One region of the Vibrio sp. Of14-4 genome, then DNA from elsewhere that is predicted to be linked to it. Evidence: predicted binding sites of a transcription regulator. Region 1 holds the regulator's gene; each other region holds the start of a gene.
The links. The regulator CRP, encoded in region 1, controls carbon source genes, mostly activating them, when cyclic AMP is high. The targets are predictions, from matches to a motif close to TGTGANNNNNNTCACA.
Positions count from the first base shown of each region.

Region 2: a site for CRP is predicted at 3,872-3,887, ahead of nagE (N-acetylglucosamine-specific PTS transporter subunit IIBC). Genes of this name have one in related genera too.
Region 3: a site for CRP is predicted at 2,096-2,111, ahead of MHN79_RS13825 (CTP synthase). Genes of this name have one in related genera too.

Region 1 is NZ_JAKRGI010000014.1:54,134-62,416, reverse strand. Features, by position in the region: gene astD (succinylglutamate-semialdehyde dehydrogenase) at 1-1,115, shown strand, start outside; gene MHN79_RS14360 (DUF1338 domain-containing protein) at 1,205-2,002, shown strand; gene MHN79_RS14355 (amino acid ABC transporter substrate-binding protein) at 2,055-2,921, opposite strand; gene crp (cAMP-activated global transcriptional regulator CRP) at 3,047-3,679, opposite strand; gene MHN79_RS14345 (phosphoribulokinase) at 3,922-4,791, opposite strand; gene MHN79_RS14340 (YheU family protein) at 4,874-5,092, opposite strand; gene MHN79_RS14335 (hydrolase) at 5,132-6,109, opposite strand; gene MHN79_RS14330 (TIGR02444 family protein) at 6,118-6,597, opposite strand; gene MHN79_RS14325 (ABC transporter ATP-binding protein) at 6,594-8,283, opposite strand, start outside.
Region 2 is NZ_JAKRGI010000011.1:107,078-115,360, forward strand. Features, by position in the region: gene fcrX (ferric iron uptake transcriptional regulator FcrX) at 1-239, shown strand, start outside; gene glnS (glutamine--tRNA ligase) at 332-2,002, opposite strand; gene nagE (N-acetylglucosamine-specific PTS transporter subunit IIBC) at 2,258-3,745, opposite strand; gene nagA (N-acetylglucosamine-6-phosphate deacetylase) at 4,234-5,370, shown strand; gene MHN79_RS12705 (ROK family protein) at 5,373-6,587, shown strand; gene MHN79_RS12710 (cation:proton antiporter family protein) at 6,669-8,255, shown strand.
Region 3 is NZ_JAKRGI010000013.1:87,886-96,168, forward strand. Features, by position in the region: gene eno (phosphopyruvate hydratase) at 1-289, opposite strand, end outside; gene MHN79_RS13825 (CTP synthase) at 370-2,010, opposite strand; gene mazG (nucleoside triphosphate pyrophosphohydrolase) at 2,174-2,968, opposite strand; gene relA (GTP diphosphokinase) at 3,039-5,258, opposite strand; gene rlmD (23S rRNA (uracil(1939)-C(5))-methyltransferase RlmD) at 5,323-6,645, opposite strand; gene barA (two-component sensor histidine kinase BarA) at 6,816-8,283, shown strand, end outside.

The DNA of each region.
Region 1 (8,283 bases):
GCACAGGTGAAGCGCAACGTGAAGCGGCAGGTAACCAGATTGTTTTACGTCATCGTCCTTTGGGAGTCATGGCGGTATTTGGTCCTTATAACTTCCCTGGTCATTTGCCAAATGGCCATATAGTCCCAGCCCTACTTGCTGGTAACACTGTGGTATTTAAACCATCTGAGCAAACGCCGCTAACAGGCGAGTTCGCAATGAAGTTATGGCAACAAGCAGGTCTGCCTGCCGGCGTGATTAACTTGGTTCAAGGTGCTAAAGAAACAGGCGTTGCATTGGCTGAATCCAAAGGTATTGATGGTGTGTTGTTTACTGGTAGTGCCAATACCGGTCATATCCTGCATCGTCAGTTTGCTGGTCAACCAGACAAAATGCTGGCTTTGGAAATGGGTGGCAACAACCCTATGGTGATTTCTGAGCAATATGGTGACTTAGATGCAACCGTATACACCATTATTCAGTCGGCATTTATTAGCGCAGGCCAGCGCTGTACTTGTGCACGTCGCCTTTATGTTCCTGTGGGGGAGAAAGGGGAGGCCTTAGTTGCTAAGTTGATTGAATCTACGCAAAAGATTCATGTTGATCAACCTTTTGCGCAACCTGCACCCTTTATGGGGCCACAAATTTCAAAAGCGGCAGCCGACTTTATTCTTCAGGCTCAATCGAATCTGATTAAGCTTGGAGGTCAAAGCTTGTTAGAAGCTAAAGCAGGTGAGGCTGCATTTGTCACTCCAGGTATCATAGACGTCACGCCAATTGCGCAGCTGCCAGATGAAGAATATTTTGGTCCTTTACTACAAGTCGTTCGATACCAAGGTCTAGAGAAAGCAGTCGAGCTTGCCAATGACACTCGCTTTGGTTTATCCGCAGGGCTTGTTTCTACCGATGATAGCGAGTGGGAATATTTTGTCGACCATATTAGAGCAGGCATTGTTAATCGTAACCGCCAGCTGACAGGGGCAAGTGGTGACGCGCCATTTGGCGGCCCTGGCGCTTCAGGTAATCTTCGCCCAAGTGCTTATTATGCGGCTGATTATTGTGCCTATCCAATGGCTTCGATGGAGGGCGATCAAACCGTGTTACCTGAAACATTGAGTCCTGGTGTGGAGTTATAACTAGCACATATAGCACCTTTAGCGAAAAGGGAAGGCTCGCTGGGTCAGCGAGCTGACTCTCAACCCAATAAACTAGACAAGGAGGCGTTATGACGCCAGATGTTTTATTTCAGTCGTTATGGAATGACTATATTCAGCGCTTATGCCCCTCAGCAGATAAAATTCATCAATTATTGCAAGAAAGCGAGCCCCTGATTAACGACCATATCGCTCTGCGAACTTTTAATTTAAGCCCAGTTGGTATGGAAGCGATAGCCAAGCCCTTTATTGATGTTGGTTACACCCCATGTGGAGATTACCAATTTGAGGCGAAAAAATTGGTGGCGAAACATTACGAACATCCAGATCCTAAGCAACCTAAAGTCTTTATTAGTGAGCTAAAAGTAGAAGAGTGCTCGCCGCAATTGCAGAATATAGTCAAGAAGTTAGTCGATCAGATTGATACTAGCAAACTGACAAGCTTTGAATTTTTATCTTCCGGGCGTCTTTGGCAACTGAGTTTTGAAGACTACCAGCAACTTGCCAAAGAAAGTGAATACGCTTCTTGGCTTGCTGCTCACGGCTATGGAGCCAACCACTTTACCGTGAGTGTCAATCAACTGACTGCGTTCGATGAAGCAAAACAGGTTAATGATCATTTGCGTCAAGCTGGATTCACAATTAATGAATCAGGCGGGGAGGTAAAAGGCTCACCAGACGTTTTACTTGAGCAATCCTCGACCATGGCAGATAAAGTGCCAGTATCTTTCACAGAAGGCTCCCAGATAATCCCTGGCGGCTTTTATGAGTTTGCTAAACGCTACCCTATGAGTAATGGTGAATTATATCCTGGGTTTGTCGCAGCGTCGGCTGATAAGATATTTGAGAGTACAAATAGCGAGTCTTGAGTGGGGACACATAGACTTCTGAATAAAAAGGCGCCAACTAAGGCGCCTTTTTCTATTCTGTTACGCTAAGCCAATATTGGTCTGGGATCGAACGCGTTTCTTCGCTTAGGTGGGGGTTATCTATACTAAACGCTTTTCTGCTTTTTATGCCCGCTTGTTCGAAGGTTTTTTTCACTAGAGGTGCTTTTTCAAAGAACTCAACAAATGAACCATCTTGGTATGAAGCTTCAAATGCTTTTTTTAGCGTAGCTGCTACCTCAGGATTCTTAGGGCTCACAAACAGCAGCATAGGAAAGCGGTAAATCAGCATCAGTTTGTCATCAACCACTAGGTTGGATAATTGACTGCGCTGGGCAACTTCGCTGTAGGGTTCGATAACGGCTCGTGGGAATAAATCGGTACGCTCGCTATCAACAATACGAAAGATATTATCAAAGCTGGGTACTTCTCTCACTTTAAATCCGCCGGACTTTAAGACCTTTACATCTGCCCAGCCTTGCCCCTGTATCATACCAAGCTTACGCAATTCCTCTATGCTGTTTATGCTGCCTAGTTTGGCTGCAGTGGTTTTATTGGTGATAAAAATACGATGGCCAAGGAGGCCTCGAAAAACTGGGTAGCGAATAGGAAGTAGCTCTTGCTCAAGGGTCTTATCGGCGCCTAGCCAATCTACCGTAATTTTGCCTTCTTTGAGCAGAGTGACTTTACGTGATTGTGAGTCAACAGGTGTTTTGTAAGGTTGGAGCAAAATGCCTTCGCCTGATTTATCCACAAGAAACTGAATGAGGTCGATAGCGTACTGGTCTAGCTCAGAACCTTCCCGTGGGATAGGGTGAATAATGGTCGTTTGGGCAATTGAGATTGATGAAAAAACTAGGCTGAAAGCCAATACCAGAGAAGAAAGTAGCTTTAAAATCATGAGTCCATCCTGCCTGAAAATTACGGTTGAAATTCAAACTAAGGTTAGGATAGAGCAAGCTAATTAACAAATAAGAAAAAAAGCCGAGTCCAATCATGAACTCGGCTTTATGTATAGAACAATGGTTATCGAGTGCCGTAGACGACGATCGTTTTACCATGTGCAGAAATTAGGTTTTGCTCTTCAAGCATCTTTAAGATGCGACCTACTGTTTCGCGTGAACAGCCAACTATCTGGCCAATCTCTTGACGTGTGATCTTGATTTGCATGCCGTCAGGGTGCGTCATGGCATCTGGTTGTTTGGCAAGATTCAGCAGTGTCTGAGCGATACGGCCAGTTACGTCAAGGAAAGCAAGATCTCCGACTTTTTGACTGGTTACCTGCAAACGACTTGCCATTTGAGCCGACAAGCGCATTAGGATATCAGGGTTGACTTGGATAAGCTGACGGAATTTCTTGAAAGAAATTTCTGCCACTTCACAAGGTGATTTTGCTCGAACCCACGCTGTGCGTTCTTGGTCTTCTTCGAACAAACCAAGCTCACCGATAAAGTCACCTTGGTTTAGGTACGACAGGATCATTTCCTTGCCTTCCTCGTCCTTAATAAGTACCGCAACTGAACCTTTAACTATGTAGTAAAGCGTTTCCGCTTTCTCACCAGCGTGTATCAGTGTGCTCTTAGATGGGTACTTATGAATATGACAGTGTGAAAGGAACCATTCTAATGTTGGATCAGTTTGAGGTTTACCTAGAACCATAATATCTCACTTCCTCTGCAGGGTACGCTTGCTTCTTTCCATGTTTTAGCTAAGCCTTGAATCAAGACTTATTAGGATAAGAGCACTTTTCAAATGCTGCAAGCCATCTTTGTTTCTGTTTCAAATAGTATCTTTTTTTTGAATTGATTTCTTGATTTTAATCGCCTTCACTTGGCTATTTTGTGTACAAAAATGTGCGCCTGATCACGCAATCAAAAGTAATCCTGTATACAAAGTAAGTCTTAACCAATTTTTCCCGTTTCTATCAACTGCTGAAGTATTGGCCTAACTATCAATTCGACTGCAAAACTCATCTTTCCACCGGGTACAACTATGGTGTTGTGACGTGACATAAATGAGCCATCTATCATTGCCAGTAGGTATGGGAAGTCGACATTTTTTATTCCCCGAAGGCGGATGACAACAAAACTCTCATCAAGGCTTGGGATACCTTTGGCGTTGAGTGGGTTTGATGTATCGACGGTAGGTACTCGCTGGAAGTTAATATGAGTACGAGAAAACTGTGGTGTGATGTAATTAAGATAATCATCCATTGAGCGAACAATCGAGTCCATCACGGCCTCTCGTGAATGTCCTCTGTCTCGGGTGTCACGCACGAATTTTTGAATCCATTCAAGGTTGACGATAGGCACCATGCCTATCAAAAAATCCACATGCTGCGCAACGTTAACTTCACCGTCGACAACGCCACCATGCAAGCCTTCATAAAACAGCACGTCAGAGCTTTCTGGTAGCTCTTGCCAAGGGGTAAAAGTGCCAGGCATTTGATTGTAGGGAACCGCTTCGTCAAAGGTATGGAGATAACGTCGAACCTTGCCTGTGCCTTCATTGCCATATTTGCGGAAAAATTCAGCTAAAGCAGGAAAGTCATTGGCTTGAGGTCCAAAATAGCTGATGTGTCGCCCCTGCTCGCGAGCTTTGCGAATTTCAACATCCATTTCGGGGCGAGTAAAGCGGTGAAAGCTATCTCCTTCAACCCAAGCTGGCTTGACTTTCATCATATTGAACATTTTGCGAAAAGCTTCAGATGTGGTGGTGGTACCTGCACCTGAAGAGCCAGTAACGGCGATAACTGGATGTTTTGCTGACATGACAACCCTTGTCTATGAATAACTGTCCACTGTTGCACTTCACTATAACATGCTTTGCAAAGACAGTACGGTATGTAGTGCTTTAAAAGGAAAATTTATGCTTAAGTTGAATATCTACACTTTCATGTAGTTCAGAGAAAACTACGACAGCATCGCCAGATTTAAGTTGCTGTTTTATCTGATCTATCTTGTGTTGTAATGAAGCTTCTACAGCGCCGTAATCTGTGCCTTCTCGAAGGACAAATTCTTTGATTAAATTGTCTAAGGTTTCTGGGGCAATGTCTTGCCAAGGAACGATCATAAATACCTCTTTCTTTTATGTTCGGCAATAGGAAAAGCGCTAGCTAGATGGTACCAAGCTTTGATAGTAAGCGGGTAATGTCTCTTCAAGCCAAAATCTCGGTTTTATGGCACTTCCTGTCAGAAAGCCAACATGACCACCTTGCTCATAGAGTCGGTAGTCTATGTTACTTGGTAGAGCGTACTTTGGAATGACCGCCTCTGTCATAAAGGGGTCGTCTTTTGCGTGTATGATTTGCAAAGGAAGACGAATATCTTTGAGTTTGTGAATGGCAGAGCAGCGCTGATAATAATCATCAGCACCTTTAAACCCATGTAAAGGCGCTGTAATTAAGTCATCAAATTGGTATAGCTTGGTCACTCGTTTGATACTTTGATAAGAAACATCTAACTCTCCCTTGATTAAGTGATGCTTTCGCAGCGCACTCTTTTTCAAAGAGGAAAGTAAGTAGGTTTTGTAGATTTTAGAAAAGCCTTGTTCAATGCGCGCGGAGCATGCAGAGAGATCAAGTGGTGCTGAAACAATCGTTGCGGCGTCAAGGAGTGGATCCTGATTATATTGTGCGAGGTAGTTCGCCAGCATGTTACCACCAAGTGATATGCCAACAGCAATCTTTTTTTGATGGGGAAACTGGCGGTCAATATGCTCGAGAAAAAAACGCGCATCTTCTATCTCACCGGAGTGATAACTGCGCGCATTATGGTTGGGCTCGCCGCTACAACCACGAAAATGCATTATTACCGCTAGCCAGCCATGCTGGGAAAAAGCGTGCATTAAGCCGTTGGCATAAGGGCTATAGAAACAGCCCTCTAGGCCGTGAAACAGAATAAAAACAGGCTTTTTCTGCGCTTGTTCTGCGTGCCATTCTTCACTCCATGCTAGGTCGAGAAAGTCGTTATCCTGGGTTTCTAGCCTTTGCCATATAGGCTCAAATAAGGCTTTTTTACGGATAAAGCGCGGCGCCAATGTTTGCAGGTGCGGATTAGATAAACCTCTAGCAGCAGTAAAATGGGTCATAATACTTCCTATTTGGGCACCACTTCTTCAATTGGTTGAGCAAAAGCTTGATGTAAGTGCTCTCCTCCAAGTTGACGGCAGTATCTTAAGGTCAGTGGCTCACCTTGATTGTGCAATAAAGTGATACTATTGATGCAATCAACTAGATCAGACTGTTGCTGCTTTTCAAGTTGTAGCTCGAATTGAAGTGACTCTCGATATAAGGTTTCTGGAATGTGTGATTTGAGCTTACGGCGTAAATCTCGGTAGCTGTGGAGTAAGGTTTCAGAGCGTCCCAGACATTCTTCTACTCTATGCCAGTCTTCATTGAGAAAAGCCGCTTGCTGCTCGTCTAGCCACTTAAGGAGCAGCAAAAGGTTAACATTACCCTTGAACTGATTTTGTAAATTAAGGCACGCATCTTTGACTTCTCGGACGCCATAATATTGCAAGCTAAATTGCCACAGGCGTTCTAAGGTGAGGGACACAGATACGTGCTTGGAATTCATGGGTGATTAAACTCCTGTTCCATTTGTTCAAGTTCTTCTTGGTGTGTCATCCATTCTAATTCAACTTCTTCAAGCTCAATTTTCGCTTGGGTTTGCGCTGCTAACACCCCGTTAAGTTTAGCTTTATTTTCTGGCTCATACAGTGAGTTATCAGACAATTGCAATTCTGCTTGGCTAAGTGTGGAGTTTAAACTGTCCATTTTAGTTTCCAGTTTGGCTATTGTTTTGCGAATCGGCGCGGTTTGTTTGCGTAACTCTGCTTCGCGGCGCTTTTGCTCTTTTTTAGCAGCGGCACTGTTTGTGGCGCTTTTTTCAGTTGGTGTAGGCTGGGCTTCACGGCGCTCTGCTTTTTGTTGATCAGTGAGCCATTTATAGTACTGATCTAGGTCGCCATCAAAAGGTGCGACTTGCTTGTTGTGAACCAAGTAGAGATCATCAGTGGTGGCTCGCAGTAGATAGCGGTCATGCGAAACGATAACCATAGCGCCTTCAAAGGTTTGCAGGGCAAGTGTTAGCGCTTGTCTCATATCAAGGTCTAGGTGGTTAGTTGGCTCATCGAGTAGCAATAGGTTTGGCTTTTGCCAGACGATCAGCGCTAGAACAAGGCGTGCTTTTTCTCCGCCAGAAAAGGGCGCCACTTTCTCTAGTGCTTTTTCACCTTGAAAACCAAAGCTGCCTAGATAGTTTCTTAGCTCCAGTTCATTTTTATCTGGTGCGATTTGCATCATATGCTGAAGCGGTGTTTCTTCTGGATGTAGAGTTTCCAACTGGTGCTGTGCGAAATAACCGATTTTGACGCCTTGGGAATAGGTCAGCTCACCCGCCTGACTTTTTATCTCGCCAGAGAGCAATTTAATCAGAGTTGATTTACCTGCACCATTTCGCCCGAGCAAACCAATACGACTACCAGGCACGAGATTGAGGCGAATTTTCTCTAAAATTAGATTGTCACCATAACCTGCCGATACTTGGTCCATCATAATAATCGGGTTTGGCAGAGCATCGGGCTTTCGAAACTCGAAGCTAAAGGGATTATCAAACTGCGCAGGTAATACTTTTTCCATTCGCTCTAGAGCTTTAATTCGGCTTTGTGCTTGGCGAGCTTTTGAGGCTTTATATCGGAATCGGTCGATATAGCTTTGCATGTGTGCCATTTGTTTTTGCTGTTTCTGGTACTGAGCTTGTTGGAGAAGCAACTTCTGCGCGCGCTGGTCTTCAAATGATGAGTAGTTCCCCGTGTATTCGTTCATCTGCTGATTTTCAACATGTATGATGCGCCCAACCACAGGATCGAGAAAATCACGGTCGTGAGAGATTAAGATCAAAGTGCCAGGGTAATTTTGTAGCCAGCGCTCTAGCCACATCACAGCATCTAAGTCTAAGTGGTTGGTTGGCTCATCCAGAAGTAATAAGTCGGAGCGACAAAGTAGCGCTTGAGCAAGGTTTAAGCGCATCCTCCAACCACCAGAGAACTGAGTGAGGTTCCAGTTCATCTGCTGCTGGGAAAAACCAAGACCGTCAAGCAGCTCAGCGGCGCGAGCTTTTATGCTATAGCCGCCAATGGTTTCGATTTTTCCATGCAGCTCAGCAACTAAAGTACCATTATCTTTTTGCTCTGCAGCGGTTAGTTCTGCTTCAAGGCGGCGATACTCGCGATCACCATCAATGACATAGTCCAGTGCTTGG
Region 2 (8,283 bases), on a different contig from region 1:
GACACCATTTCGAAGGTGGAAAGTCGGTATTTGAACTTTCAACTCAGCACCATCACGATCATCTAGTTTGTCTAGACTGTGGTGAAGTAATCGAGTTTGCAGATGACATTATCGAAGAAAGACAGAAGCAAATCGCTGCCGAATATAATGTCACTCTTACAAACCACAGCTTATATCTATACGGCAAATGCAATACAGGTAACTGTAAAGATAACCCTAATGCCCATAACAAGAAATAATGACCGCCATTTCCTGTTAGAACGCGTACAAGAAATATAAAAAAACCCACACCTGTTTAGTGTGGGTTTTTTTATAATTCATTAGATATTAATTACTTAGCCTCAATTTTAGCCCAAGTATCTCTCAACCCAACAGTGCGGTTAAACACTAAAGCTTCGGGTTTTGAATCGACAGCATCGGCACAGAAGTAGCCCATTCGCTCAAACTGAATCCCTTTTTCCGCTTCAGCATCAACTAGACTTGGTTCGACAAACCCATTCATCACAATAAGCGACTCAGGATTAACAGACTGAGTAAAATCATCTGCAGCAGCAGGGTTAGGCACAGTAAACAAGCGATCGTACAAGCGAATTTCAGCTGGCACAGCCTTATCTGCTGAAACCCAATGGATAACACCTTTAACTTTACGACCATCTTCAGGGTTCTTACCTAATGTGTCAGCATCATATGAGCAAAAGATTGTCGTGATGTTACCTTGCTCGTCTTTTTCAATACGTTCAGCTTTAATGACATAAGAACCACGTAGGCGAACTTCTTTACCTAAAACGAGACGTTTGTACTTCTTATTCGCTTCTTCACGAAAATCTTCGCGTTCAATCCACAGTTCACGAGAAAATGGAACCTCACGTTCTCCCATCTCTGGTTTATTGGGATGGTTTACGACTGTCAGTGACTCTACCTTTCCTTGTTCAAAGTTCTCAATAACAACTTTGACTGGGTCGAGTACCGCCATCGCTCGCGGCGCATTTTCGTTTAAATCGTCTCGAATGCATGACTCAAGCGATCCCATTTCGATCATGTTGTCTTGCTTGGTGACACCGATGCGCTTACAAAACTCACGGATAGAGCCAGGGGTAAAACCACGACGACGCAAACCTGAAATGGTTGGCATCCGTGGGTCGTTCCACCCATCAACTAGATTTTCAGTGACCAGCTGATTGAGTTTACGCTTAGACATTACCGTATATTCTAAGTTTAAGCGGCTAAATTCGTACTGATGCGGCTGACAATCAATTGTAATATTGTCTAAAACCCAATCATACAAGCGGCGGTTGTCTTGAAATTCCAATGTACACAAAGAGTGTGTGATACCTTCCAGAGCATCAGAAATACAATGTGTAAAATCGTACATCGGGTATATACACCACTTATCACCCGTCTGGTGATGCTCAGCGAAACGAACACGATATAAAACAGGATCTCTCATCACCATAAATGATGAAGCCATATCAATTTTGGCGCGCAAACACGCAGAACCCTCTTCAAACTCACCTGCACGCATTTTCTCAAACAGAGCTAGGTTTTCTTCCACACTACGATCACGGTAAGGGCTGTGCTTACCTGGCTGAGTCAAGGTACCTCTGTACTCTCGAATTTCATCAGGGCTCAACTCTTCAACGTATGCCAAGCCTTTTTCAATTAATTCAATTGCGAACCCATAGAGCTTGTCGAAGTAGTTAGATGAATAACAAACTTCACCATCCCATTCAAAGCCCAACCAGCTCACATCATCCTTAATAGACTCAACGTACTCTGCGTCTTCTTTTTCTGGGTTAGTATCATCAAAACGAAGATTACATTTACCCTGGTAGTCCTGAGCAATACCAAAATTTAAGCAAATTGACTTAGCATGACCTATATGCAGGTAACCATTCGGTTCCGGCGGAAAACGAGTATGTACGCTAGCATGTTTACCATCCGCTAAATCCTTATCTATGATTTGGCGGATAAAGTTCGATGGACGAGCCTCAGCTTCACTCATCTATATCACCTCAATGGTTGTAGTATTGTTCAGAAAAGTAGTTAGCAAGAAGCAATACACATGCTCCAAGCATTTAATGCCTAATAATCCACAATTCTTCGCCATTACACAACTACAACCTAGTGTAAATTGGCAAATATTGATTCATTTTTACCAATTAAGCGCAAAATAACCTAATTGATCGACCGTCATACTCTACTCCGAGCCTAAAACAACAAAGCCTCCCGCAGGAGGCTCTAGAATGAGTAATCTATCTTAAGTTGGGATCACAACCGAGGACAGGTCTTCATCTTTAGGAATTTTCTTCATTTCACCCGCCACTATCTCAGCAAGTGGACCAAGAATAACTTGAACGTTATTAGCGCCCAGTTTCACTACCCCCATAGCTCCAAGGTTCTTAAGGGTCGATTCATTAATCACACTGGTATCTTTAATCGTTAAACGCAAGCGCGTGATACAAGCATCAATTGCAGTAAGATTTTCATGTCCGCCAAGGGCCTTGAGGTATTGCTTAGCAAGCTCCGATGAACTACCTGAAGCGACAAGCTCAGAGGAGTCTTCCTCTTCACGACCTGGTGTTTTAAGGTTGAATTTCACAATCACGGTGCGAAAAACCGCATAGTAGATACAGAAGAAGACTAAGCCTTGGGCTATCAACATATACCAATTTACAGCAAGTGGATTTCGTGAAGAAAGAACCATATCAACAAGGCCAGCAGAGAAGCCAAAACCTGCTATCCATTGCATTGAGGCTGCGATGTAGACTGATATACCGGTTAATAAGGCATGAAGTCCATATAGCATAGGTGCAAGGAACATGAACGAAAACTCAAGCGGTTCAGTCACGCCAGTAAAGAAAGAGGCAAAGGCTGCAGCAAGCATGATAGATGCAACTTTTTCTTTGTTCTTAGATTTCGATGTATGGTAAATCGCCAGCGCAGCACCTGGTAAACCAAACATCATAATGGGGAAGAATCCTGCCTGATACATACCAGTCACACCTACAATACCTGTACCCTCAGCAATAGATTTTGCTCCGCCAAGGAAATTAGGTATATCGTTTATGCCTGCAACATCAAACCAGAAAACTGAATTGAGTGCATGATGAAGACCAACTGGAATCAAAAGTCTGTTAAAAAACGCATATATACCAGCACCTAGCTCACCCATTCCTTGAATCGACTCACCAAAGCTCACCAGCCCACCGTAAACCGAAGGCCAAATATACATCAAAACAAAGGCGATAAAGATACCTGCAAACGAGGTTAAAATCGGAATCAAACGTTTACCGGAGAAAAATGCCAGCGCTTTGTGAAGCTCAACATGTGAAAAGCGATTATAGATCTCAGCTGAGACAATACCCACTAAAATACCGACAAATTGGTTATTAACCTTGCCAAATGCAGCAGGCACTGCACTAATATCAATGCCTTGGATTTGTGACACCGCGCTGGGAGACAGCAAAGTGGTAACCACGAGGAAACCAACAAAACCAGATAAGGCAGCAGCACCATCCTTATCTTTAGACATACCATAGGCAACACCTACAGCGAAAAGTACGGACATGTTACCAATAATCGCATTGCCGGCCGTAATACAGAACGCTGCAACCGCACTGTTTGCTCCCCAACCGGTTGGATCTATCCAGTACCCGATACCCATCAATATTGCAGCAGCAGGAAGCGTTGCGACGGGTACCATCAACGCCTTACCTACTTTTTGGAAATACCCAAGAACATTCACTATCAGTTCCCCCTATAGGATTTAATATTTTTCTTTTATGGTATTCGGTAACTTTTTTTAGCCACCCAATTTAGTTCTTCCAGTGTATGCTTTTAATTTCGCCCTGCAAATTTAAACCTTATCAATTGTGACTATTATCACCAGATTTAAGGCTAGAAAGAGGTTTTTGCTAGCAAGATCATAAAACTTATTTTACAATTCAAAAAATGGTAATTTTAGCCGTTTTGAGTGACGTTTTAAGTTTACTTGTCGTAAGCGCAAAAATAAAAACGAAGGATGAATATAGATCTCAATAACGTCTTCAATGACATTGACTTAGATAAGTTTGTTTAAGCATATGACCTGCATAATCTATTGATTACCACTCATTGATTGGGATAATTTACCTCTAATTGCAGTTCACAAATAAAGTTAAAAAAACCTTATGCATATACGATCACAAAAATAATGGCCGATGCATAAATTTAATTAATGAGGATTCGCTAAACATGTATGCGCTAACTAATTGTAAAATTTTCACCAGTAACGATATTCTCATTGATCATGCCGTCGTGATTAAGGATCAGCTGATTAGTGCTGTATGCCCGAGAGCGGAACTCGCTCATGATATCAAGATCATTGATTTAAATGGCGCGAACCTAAGCCCTGGTTTTATCGATCTGCAACTCAATGGCTGTGGCGGAGTCATGTTCAATGATGCGATAAACTCTGAAACACTCGAAATCATGCATAGAGCAAATCTAAAATCAGGATGTACTAGCTACTTACCAACGCTAATCACGTCATCTGACCAAGATATGATCCAAGCAATCAAGGCAACGAGAGAGTATCAGGCTAAATACCAGAACCAGTCTCTAGGGTTACACCTCGAAGGGCCTTATCTAAATAAAGCAAAAAACGGCATTCATAATATCGACTATATTCGCCCGTCCGATAATGAGATGATCCAGTTAATTTGCGATAATTCAGATGTCATTACTAAAGTGACGCTTGCACCTGAGCATAATGCACCCGAGCATATTCAACGTCTTAAGCAAGCTGGCATTACAGTATCAATCGGCCATTCAAATGCGACCTATCCTCAAGCTCGTAAAGGCTTCGAATCAGGCATTACCTTTGCCACTCATTTATTCAATGCTATGTCGCCAATGGAAGGTCGCGAGCCTGGTGTCGTCGGGGCTATTTACGATACACCTAGTGTGTATGCCGGTATTATTGCTGATGGGCTCCATGTTGATTATGCGAATATTAGAATTGCTCACAAAATCAAGGGGGAAAAGCTTGTATTAGTGACTGATGCCACAGCTCCTGCAGGTGCAAACATGGATTACTTTATTTTTGTCGGTAAGAAAGTATATTACCGCAATGGCAAGTGTGTTGATGAAAATGGCACACTGGGCGGCTCTGCGCTGACCATGATTGAAGCGGTTCAAAATACAGTAGAGCATGTCGGTATCGCTTTGGACGAAGCACTACGAATGGCAACATTATATCCTGCACGGGCAATAGGCGTTGACAATAAATTAGGCCTAATACGTCAAGGCATGATTGCAAACCTCGCCATTTTTGATCGTGACTTCAATGTTCAAGCGACAGTTGTTAACGGACAATATGAGCAAAGTTGAGAATGAATGGCGGACAAATAGGTAATGTAGACTTAGTAAAACAACTAAACAGCGCAGCCGTTTATCGATTAATTGATCAACAAGGCCCAATATCGAGAATCCAAGTTGCCGATGTAAGTCAGCTAGCACCTGCTAGTGTGACCAAAATAACCCGTCAGTTACTCGAGCGTGGATTAATAAAAGAGGTCGCTCAGCAAGCTTCTACAGGTGGCAGGAGAGCGATTTCATTGACCACAGAGATAGCCCCTTTCCATTCAGTCGCAATCCGCCTTGGAAGGGATTACATACAATTTAGCCTCTTCAACCTCGGTGGTGAAGAGCTATTATCAGAGTCCCAAGAGTTCTTTTATACAACACAGGACGACTTAGTCGACGGTTTGACCGCCTACCTCAGGCAATTTATCGACTCCCACCAAACCATCATAAACCAACTTATTGCGATAGGTATTATATTACCTGGGCTTGTAAACCCCGAGAATGGTGTTGTTGAATATATGCCCAACATCACAGTAGATAACCTTGCACTGGCAGACATCATAGAGCATAAGTTTCACGTACAATGTTTCGTGGGCAACGATGTTAGGGGCATGGCTTTAGCCGAGCACTATTTTGGAGCAAGTCAGGATTGTCAAGATTCTATACTGGTGAGCGTTCACCGTGGGACTGGTGCTGGCATTATCGTGAATGGGCAAGTTTTTCTCGGATTCAACCGTAATGTGGGCGAGATTGGTCACATTCAAATTGATCCATTAGGAGAACAGTGCCAGTGCGGCAACTTTGGTTGCTTGGAAACCGTCGCAGCGAACCCCGCGATTCTTGAGCGGATTAAAAAGCTAATCAAGCAAGGGTATGAATCCAGCTTGAGCGGTAAAGAAGGTTTGACTATCCAAGATGTATGCGAGCATGCCAATATTGGCGATGAGCTTGCCAAACAAAGCTTAATCCGAGTAGGCAACCAACTTGGCAAAGCGATTGCTATCACGATTAACCTTTTCAATCCTCAGAAAATTGTCATAGCGGGTGATATCACCCAATGTAAAGATATTGTCTTCCCTGCCATTCAGCGTAATGTGGAAAATCAATCATTGACCACTTTCCACAATAATCTGCCCATAGTGGCGTCTGAAATTGATAAAAAGCCGACATTAGGCGCATTTTCAATGATCAAACGTGCCATGCTCAATGGTGAGTTACTGCAAAAATTACTAGAAGATTGAGCGCGATATGTTGTTTCATACGTTAGACTTACGGGTTACATAGGTAGCCCGTTTTTAATTCATAAGAAGACTCAAATTTATATGGAACTCGTCTTACTCTCTGCTGCTTTTCTCGCTGGCTTTGTTAGCCTTAAATGTCACTTACCGCCACTGGTTGGTTTCCTCCTAGCAGGCTTTGCTCTCCATGGGTTCGGCTTTGAAAGTAATGAGACCATAGTAACACTTGCCGATCTTGGGGTAACCATACTGCTGTTTTCCATAGGGTTGAAGTTAGATGTAAAAACACTTTTATCCAAAGAGATTTGGGCAGGTGCGACTCTCCATAACTTGTTTTCTACCGCACTATTCTGCGCGGCGCTATTTGGCTTAAAGTTTCTCGGAATAAGCTCCTTAGCCAGTATGTCACCTGAGCAACTTTTGTTGTTAAGTTTTGCCCTATCTTTTTCAAGTACTGTTTTTGCCGTCAAAACCCTGCAAGAAAAGGGGGAGATGAACGCTACCTATGGCACCATTGCGATTGGTATTCTTGTCATGCAGGATATTTTCGCAGTGATATTCCTGACCGCATCAACCGGAAAAATCCCCCACTGGTACGCCATTATTTTGTTTGCCCTACCGCTTCTTCGCCCATTATTTTACAAAATACTCGACTGGGTGGGCCACGGGGAAATGCTGGTTCTATTTGGTATTTTCTTTGCCTTGGTTGTGGGAGCTGGGCTATTCAAATTCGTTGGTATGAAGCCAGATCTTGGTGCTCTAATTTTGGGTATGTTGCTCGCAGGCCACAGTAAAGCATCGGAGTTATCCAAAGCCCTGTTTAACCTCAAAGAACTCTTGTTGGTATGCTTTTTCCTCAATATCGGTCTGTCTGTCCAACCAACCATGACAGGGTTAGCATTAGCGCTACTATTTTTGCTCCTTTTACCCATAAAAGGGGTTCTGTACTTTGCTGTGCTTAATGCCTTTAAATTCAGAGTAAGAACCTCTCTGCTCGCTTCACTTAGCTTGTTTAACTTTAGTGAGTTTGGCCTTATTGTTGGGGGGCTCGCATTTAAACTCGGCTGGCTGAGCAGCGATCTGCTGGTTGCATTAGCACTTGCGGTATCGATTTCTTTTATTATCGCCTCACCACTTAACCGCAAAGGACATGAACTCTATCGTCGTTCAGGACACTGGCTAAAAGAACATGCAGCAGAAAGCCTAAACAACCGAGATAAATTGATTAATCCTGGCAATGCACAAGTGTTAATTCTCGGTATGGGACGAATTGGTACAGGTGCATATGACGAAATAGTCAGCCGTTATGGCAAAGTAAGCCTCGGAATTGAAGTAAGAGAAGATACAGCAGAGGAGCATCAGCAAGAAGGGCGAAATGTCATTGCCGGCGACGCAACAGACCCTGATTTCTGGGAGCGAATTTTGGATACAGCGAACGTTAAATTAGTACTACTTGCTATGCCTCATCACCAAGGAAATCAAATTGCCTTAGAGCAATTAAAACAAAGAGGGTTTAGTGGTCAAACAGCAGCCATTGCCGCCTATTCAGATCAAATAGAGAGCCTACTCGAAGAGGGAGTAGACGCAGCCTTCAATGTATATAGAGAAGCGGGTACTGGTTTTGCTCGCCATGTTTGTGACCAGCTTAACCCTCAGATAACTGAAAAATAACCTTCCTCATTTGAAAGGCAGTACTTTG
Region 3 (8,283 bases), on a different contig from region 1:
GGTCAATCATAACCGCATCAACAGCAGCTTGATCTTTCGCATCTTTACCAACTAGAGCGTCTGCAATCGCACCATTTACTGCTTCGATTGCTTTTAGAACACCTTTACCTAAGAAACGTGCTTTATCACCATCACGAAGCTCAAGAGCTTCACGTGAACCTGTAGAAGCGCCAGATGGTGCTGCTGCCATACCAACAAAGCCACCTTCTAGGTGCACTTCAGCTTCAACGGTTGGGTTACCACGTGAGTCGATAATTTCACGACCTAGAACTTTAACGATCTTAGACATTGATGATTCCTCTCGTTCAAATATAAATGTCAAACTTAAAAGGCAGCAGCACAACTTTTGCTACTGCCTATATCCTTTTTTTACTTCTCAAACTCACCGCGGGAAAATTGACCTGCAGCTTTTACAAAACCAGCAAATAGCGGGTGTCCATCTCGCGGTGTGGAGGTAAACTCTGGATGGAATTGAGCCGCTACAAACCAAGGGTGAGCTGGATTCTCAATCATCTCTACCAATTTTTTATCCGCAGATAAACCTGACACTTTCAAGCCAGCTTTTTCAATTTTAGGTCGAAGCACATTATTGACTTCATAGCGGTGACGGTGACGCTCATGGATAGTCGCACTACCGTATAACTCTCTCGCTTTAGTGCCTTTCTCTAGGTGACACAACTGAGAACCAAGACGCATAGTACCACCAAGATCTGAGGTTTCTGTACGCTCTTCAACTTTACCTTCGCCATCAACCCATTCTGTGATCAATCCAACCACGGGGTACTTAGTCTCTTTATTAAATTCTGTTGAATGCGCACCTTCAAGACCTGCGACATTGCGCGCGTATTCGATCAGTGCAACCTGCATCCCAAGACAAATGCCTAAATAGGGAACATTATTTTCACGCGCATATTGGGCAGAGCGAATTTTACCTTCAATACCACGATCACCAAATCCACCAGGAACTAAAATCGCATCAAGGCCAGCCAACGCTTCATCACCTTTACTCTCAACATCTTGAGAGTCTACATATTTGATGGTGACATTGAGTCGATTTTTAAGACCCGCATGTTTGAGCGCTTCGTTGACGGATTTGTATGCGTCTGGTAGCTCGATGTACTTACCGACCATGCCTATGGTGACATCGCCTGTCGGGTTAGCTTCTTCGTAGATGACTTGCTCCCACTCAGACAAGTCAGCTTCAGGTGCGGTAATACCAAAACGAGCGCAAACAAGATCATCAAGGCCTTGAGATTTGATCAACTGTGGGATTTTGTAGATAGAGTCGACGTCTTTCATTGAAATGACGGCTTTCTCTGGAACATTACAGAATAATGCAATCTTCTTACGTTCATTGGCAGGGATCATGCGATCGCTGCGACAAACCAAAATATCAGGCTGAATACCAATCGAAAGCAGCTCTTTTACAGAGTGCTGAGTGGGTTTTGTTTTCACTTCACCAGCGGCGGCTAGATACGGAACCAAAGTCAGGTGCATGAACATAGCACGCTCGCGCCCTAATTCCACCGCTAACTGGCGAATCGCTTCCATAAATGGCAAAGATTCAATATCACCGACTGTACCACCGACTTCAACAATAGCGACATCATGACCTTCAGAGCCTGCAATCACACGATCTTTGATCGCATTCGTGATGTGAGGAATAACCTGAATCGTCGCACCTAGATAATCACCACGACGCTCTTTACGCAGAACATCGGCATAAACACGACCAGCAGTAAAGTTGTTACGCTTACTCATCTTAGTGCGAATAAAACGCTCATAGTGACCAAGATCTAGATCAGTTTCAGCACCATCTTCCGTTACAAAAACTTCACCGTGCTGAGTTGGGCTCATAGTACCCGGATCGACGTTAATGTACGGATCCAGCTTCATCATAGTCACTTTAAGACCACGAGCTTCAAGAATAGCGGCAAGTGATGCTGCTGCAATACCTTTACCTAGAGAGGATACGACCCCGCCAGTAACAAAAATGTAATTTGTCGTCATGTTTAACCTGAAATTGGTTGAATGAGGGAAATGGGTTTTCTTCTGGACGGGAGATAAATATACCAGAAGACCCTTATCGCCACAACGTGAAATCTATCACACTGTCATTTTTTATTTCTTGCTTCAAATCAAATTAGAATAGCGCATTTTTGGCTATGTCGAACTATGACTCTTGCTGTTTGACTTGATTCCAAAACTCGTCAAGCTGCTCTAAATCGTAGTCTTTCAATTGTTTACCTTGTGTCGCAACAATAGATTCTATCCCTTTAAAGCGGCGCATAAATTTATGATTAGCTTTACTCAATGCCGATTCAGGATCTTTTCCTAGATGACGACTTAAATTCACTGTGGCAAACAATAAATCTCCCAGCTCTAGTTCAAGTTTTTCTTCATTTGGCGATACCTGAAGCGCTTCATCCATCACCTCATCAATTTCTTCTCGAACTTTATCGACCACTGGCCCTAAAGAATCCCAGTCAAATCCATAACGGGCACACTTTTTTTGAATTTTATTTGCTCGCGATAATGCGGGTAATGAACTAGGGACAGAGTCTAAAATACTTTGTTCAGAACTGCCTTTTTCAGCCTTCTCTTTGGCTTTTTCTGCTTCCCAGTTGTCTGCAATTTCTTCTTCACTTGAAAACTCAACATCCGAAAATACATGTGGATGGCGACGAGTCAGCTTCTGGTTAACATCAGTAACAACATCGGAAAATTCAAACAACCCCTGCTCTTTCGCTAACTGACTATAAAAAATCACTTGAAACAAAAGATCGCCCAACTCTTCTTGTAAATTGGACCAGTCTCGCTTGTGAATGGCATCAACCACTTCATAGGTTTCTTCAATCGTATGTGGAACAATAGTGTCAAATGTTTGTTGTAAGTCCCACGGACATCCTTGCTCAGGGTCACGTAACTTCATCATTATTTGTTCTAATTCTTCTATTGGGTGACTCATTACTCTTTTCCTTTAAACAAAAAAGGTGAGTGGCATCAACCACTCACCTTAAAATCAAATTGAAAACCAACTAGCCTAATCTCTTCACTGACATGACGTCTTTTATCTGCTCCACCCGCTTGGAGACGCGAGATAAAACTTCGACATTGGTCACTTCAAGATCAAAGTCCATAATCGATAACTGATTGCGGTAATCAACTCGGCTCTTCATGCTGGTCACCTTTATTTTCTCATTGGCAAATAATGTGGTGATATCCTTAAGCAGGCCGCTACGTTCCATAGCCTCGACACGTACAGTGAGTATATAAGAACCCACATACCCATTTCCCCATACAGTATCGATAATTCTTTCCGCTGCATGGTGGCGAAGTTCTTCAAGTTGCTCACAATCAGCTCTATGCACTGAAATACCGCGCCCTTGTGTGATATAGCCAGCGATTTCATCACCAGGAATAGGCTGACAACAACGGGCTAAATGCGTCATCAGATTATCAACCCCTTCAACCACAACCGCATCTTTTTTCGGACGACTCAATACTGGCGGCTTGTTTTCCGCTTCTTGCAGCTTTTCAAGGGCCTGCTGATCTTCTTCTTCAGCGGTAGGTTTGTTCACCAGTGCATTGATATGGTTGATGATCTGGTTAATGCGTAAATCACCACTACCAATCCCAACATACAGTTCATCAGCGCTATTGACATTAAATCGCTTGAGAGCATATTGCTCAGCATCTTTTAGTGTTGCGCCAATTTTATTTAGCTCGGTTTCAAGGATCTCACGACCAGCTTCTAAGTTTTTCTCGCGCGATTGCTTGCGGAACCAAGCATTAATTTTAGCCCGTGCACGACCTGAAGTCACAAAACCCATCGATGGGTTTAACCAATCACGAGAAGGATTAGGCTCCTTCGAAGTAATAATCTCGACCTGATCCCCCATAGACAGCTTATGCGTAAAAGGAACAATCCGGCCCGCAACCTTGGCACCTATACAGCGATGACCCACTTCTGAGTGAATGTGGTAAGCAAAATCGAGTGGCGTGGCGCCCATAGGTAAATCGACCACATCACCACGAGGCGTGAAGGCATAAACGCGATCATCAAACACCTGACTGCGCACTTCATCCAACATTTCGCCAGAGTCTGACATCTCTTCTTGCCAATCAAGCAGTTTACGCAGCCAAGTGATTTTCTCATCGTAGCCACTTCTACCGCCACCACCTTCTTTATATTTCCAGTGAGCAGCAACTCCAAGCTCAGAGTCTTCATGCATGTCTTTAGTGCGGATCTGAATTTCTATGGTTTTCCCTTCAGGCCCAAGAATCACAGTGTGTATAGATTGATAACCATTGGGTTTGGGGTTGGCAACATAGTCATCAAATTCACTCGGTAAGTGTTTGTACTTAGTGTGGACGACTCCAAGAGCTGCATAGCAGTCTTGTAACTTATCAGCGATGATACGAACAGCGCGTACGTCGAAAAGCTCATCAAACGCCAAACTTTTCTTCTGCATTTTTCGCCAAATACTATAGATATGTTTGGGACGTCCGCTTACCTCTGCATTGATTCCTGATGTTGTGATTTCATTGGAGAGATCGTCAACAAAATCTTTTATGTATTGCTCTCGTACAATGCGTCGCTCAGACAGCTGCTTAGCAATTTGTTTATAGGTTTCAGGTTGCTGATAGCGAAACGCATAATCTTCGATTTCCCATTTAAGCTGACCTATTCCTAGACGGTTAGCGAGGGGCGCATAAATATTGGTACACTCTTTAGCTGCCGCGCAACGAACTTCACTTGGTGCCTTTTTAACTTCAATTAAGTTACAAATTCGCTCGGCCAGCTTGATGATAACACAGCGAAAGTCATCAACCATGGCGAGTAACATTCTTCGGACATTATCAACTTGAGCTGAAGCAGCGCTCCCTTCGATCGTCACGTTCAACTGTCCCAGTGCGGCCATTTCCTCCACACCATCGATCAATTTAATGGTTTCCTTACCAAAGTCTTCAGCCAAAACTTCGCGATCATAAGCCCCACTTGATACCAGAGGAAACAATAAAGCGGCAACTAAGGTAGCTTTATCCATAGAAAGCGTTGTCAGGATTTCGATCATTTCTCGGCCACGCCACAACAGCAAAGGCCTTTGTTCACTCTGATCCAAAATGGTTTCGCAACGGAGGTAAACCTCCTTAAGGCGTTTAGCCACCTTGGCATCTTGCTTTAAACTGACTATCCAAGTATCTAAATCAAACTGTTCATCTTGATTCAAATGTGCGCTTCGTACCGCAACCATTCTCTTTATCCTGTTATCACTTTCTATTTTCGTAGGGTAAGACTGCTCTTATCGAGTTAAGTTCTTATTTAGCCTTCACAAATAACGCCATGGATTCTAGATGACTCGTATGCGGAAACATGTCTAGCATTCCGAGCCTCTTCAATTCATAGCCCTGCTCAAGCAAACTGCGAGAATCTCGCGCTAAAGTTGCAGGATTACAAGAAACATAAACGATTCTCGTGGCACCAAAAACGGAAATTTTCTCTATGACACCATTCGCTCCAGCTCTTGCCGGATCAAGGAGTATCTTATCAAATTTTTGATTTGCCCATGGCTCACCAGACACATCTTGTTCCAAATTTGCTTGAAAAAATGTCGCGTTCTCTATGTTATTTATTTGGGCATTGTGAGCAGCTTTTTCAACCATCTCATCAATCCCTTCAATACCAACCACTGAATTCACTAACTTGGCCATAGGCAAACTAAAATTACCTAGCCCGCAAAATAGGTCTAATACAGTATCTTGCGACGATAAAGCTAACCAGTCTAATGCCTGCGCGACCATCTTGGCATTAACCTCTTGGTTTACTTGTATAAAGTTATTAGGCTCAAAGGGGATGGTTGGCCCAACCTCTTGGTAGACGCCCGACTCTCCCCATCCAAGCACCACATCCTTGGAGGATGGCATCAGGTACAAACTGATTTGCTTAGCGTTAGCAAAATCAATTATCGACTGACGGTCTCGGTCAGGTAATGCTTTGGTATGACGTAAAACGAGAATACAGGTATTGTCCGCTTTGACTAATTCTACATGACCAATATGCTCAGATTGAGAGAAACCCTGCAACAATTGGGACAAATCAGGCAATATTGCATTCAGGTCAGGCTCCAAAACAGGACAATGTGTTAGGTTGACAATATTGCTACTGTTTTTTTTGCGAAAGCCGAATTGAAGCTGGCGAGTTTTTTTATCCTGCATTACGCTCACTCGAGCACGCCTGCGATACCCTTGGGTTCTCCCCAAAATTGGCAATTCTAACTCAAGAGTTTGCCGCGCAAATTTACTCATAAGCTGACTCAAGGTCTGCTGTTTATACTCCCACTGGTTCTCACTGCTTAAGTGCTGCATATTGCAACCTCCACATTCGCTGTAATGTGGACAAAAAGGTTCAATACGCTGCGAGCTAGCGCTCTGAATCTTAATTAAAGATGCTCTTGAAAACTTGCTCTTGCTTTCTGTCAGTTGAGCAATCACTTCTTCTCCAGGTAGTGCGCCCTCAACAAAAATAGGCTTTTTGTTTTGATAAGCAATACCAGCACCATGATGATCAAGCTTTTCAATTTTCAGTACTTGGTGCTTAGTATTCAGTTGAGTTTTCTTTTTAGGTTGGAAGAAACGCGCCATAACTCTGTTCTTTGCCTTGTTACAATTGCTCGATATTCGTATCCAAGTATCATCTTTTCATACTTGAATGATTGTCTGAGCCGAGCGAGTTTATTATGCTTAAGTATTCGACGGCTTCTTTTTGTTTGGAAGTTATTTTCCCATATCCATACCACGATGTTTAGATAATAATGACCAGATATGGCTTACGCGCCCGCGTTATCACTCTTACTTTAGCGCCGACTTTAATTATTGGCTTGCTCCTGAGTGCCTTTTTCTCCTTCAACCGCTATCACGACCTTGAAAAGCAAGTCATCAACTCGGGCTTAAGCATTGTCGAACCCTTAGCCATTGCCAGTGAAGAAGGATTGAAAAACAACAGTCGAGAAGCGGTAAGAAGGATCATTAGTTACGCTCACCGTAAAAATTCCAAGTTCGTTCGAAGTATCGCTGTTTTCGATTACAACCATGAGTTGTTTGTGACCTCTAACTTTCATCCTAGTTTCGAGTCACTGACATTTCCTCGTAATGAACCCATTCCACTTTTGGTCACATCAGATCTGCAAGAAAACACCCTCATCTTAAGGGCCCCTATCGTCGCAGAATCAGGTCTACTTGCGGCAGCTAAGAGTCAAAACAAAAACTCTGCATTAGGCTACATCGCTATTGAACTGGATCTGTCGTCATTAAGGCTTCAACAATATCAAGAGATCTTTTCTGCGTTTTTAGTGCTCATTTCGGGGCTTGGATTATCGGCAATCTTTGCACACCGACTCATGCATGACGTCACCCGGCCTATTTCACATATGAAAAATATGGTGGATAGGATTCGCCGAGGGCATTTAGACGTCAGAATTGAGGGTAAAATGCATGGTGAGCTCGATACGTTAAAAAATGGTATTAACGCCATGGCTGTATCCTTGTCTGAATACCACGTCGAAATGCAGCACAGTATCGATCAAGCCACCTCTGATCTAAGAGAAACCTTAGAGCAGCTAGAGATTCAGAATGTTGAGTTGGATATTGCTAAAAAACGAGCGCAAGAAGCCGCCCGAGTAAAATCTGAGTTTTTAGCCAATATGTCCCATGAACTTCGCACCCCACTTAATGGCGTCATTGGCTTTACTCGCCAAATGCTCAAGACCAAACTAACCAATAACCAAACTGACTACCTGCAAACAATTGAAAAATCAGCTAATAACTTACTGAGCATTATCAATGATATTCTTGATTTCTCGAAACTTGAAGCAGGTAAACTGGCCTTAGAGAATATTCCGTTTGATTTTCAAGAGTCACTGGAAGAGGTTGTCAGTTTACAAGCCACTAGCGCCCATGAAAAAGGGCTTGAAGTAACGCTGAAAGTCGATCCTAAAATTCCTAGTGGAGTGGTCGGTGACCCGCTTAGAATTCAGCAAGTTCTCACTAATTTAGTCGGCAACTCGATCAAGTTTACCGAACGCGGCAACATTGACATCAGCGTTGAATTACGCTCACAAAAAGAAGACGTTATCGAACTACAGTTTATGGTTCGTGATACGGGTATTGGCATTTCAGAAAGGCAGCAAGCTCAGCTATTCCAAGCATTTAGTCAAGCTGATGCCAGTATCTCTCGTCGCTATGGTGGTACAGGTTTGGGTCTAGTCATCACGCAAAAGCTCG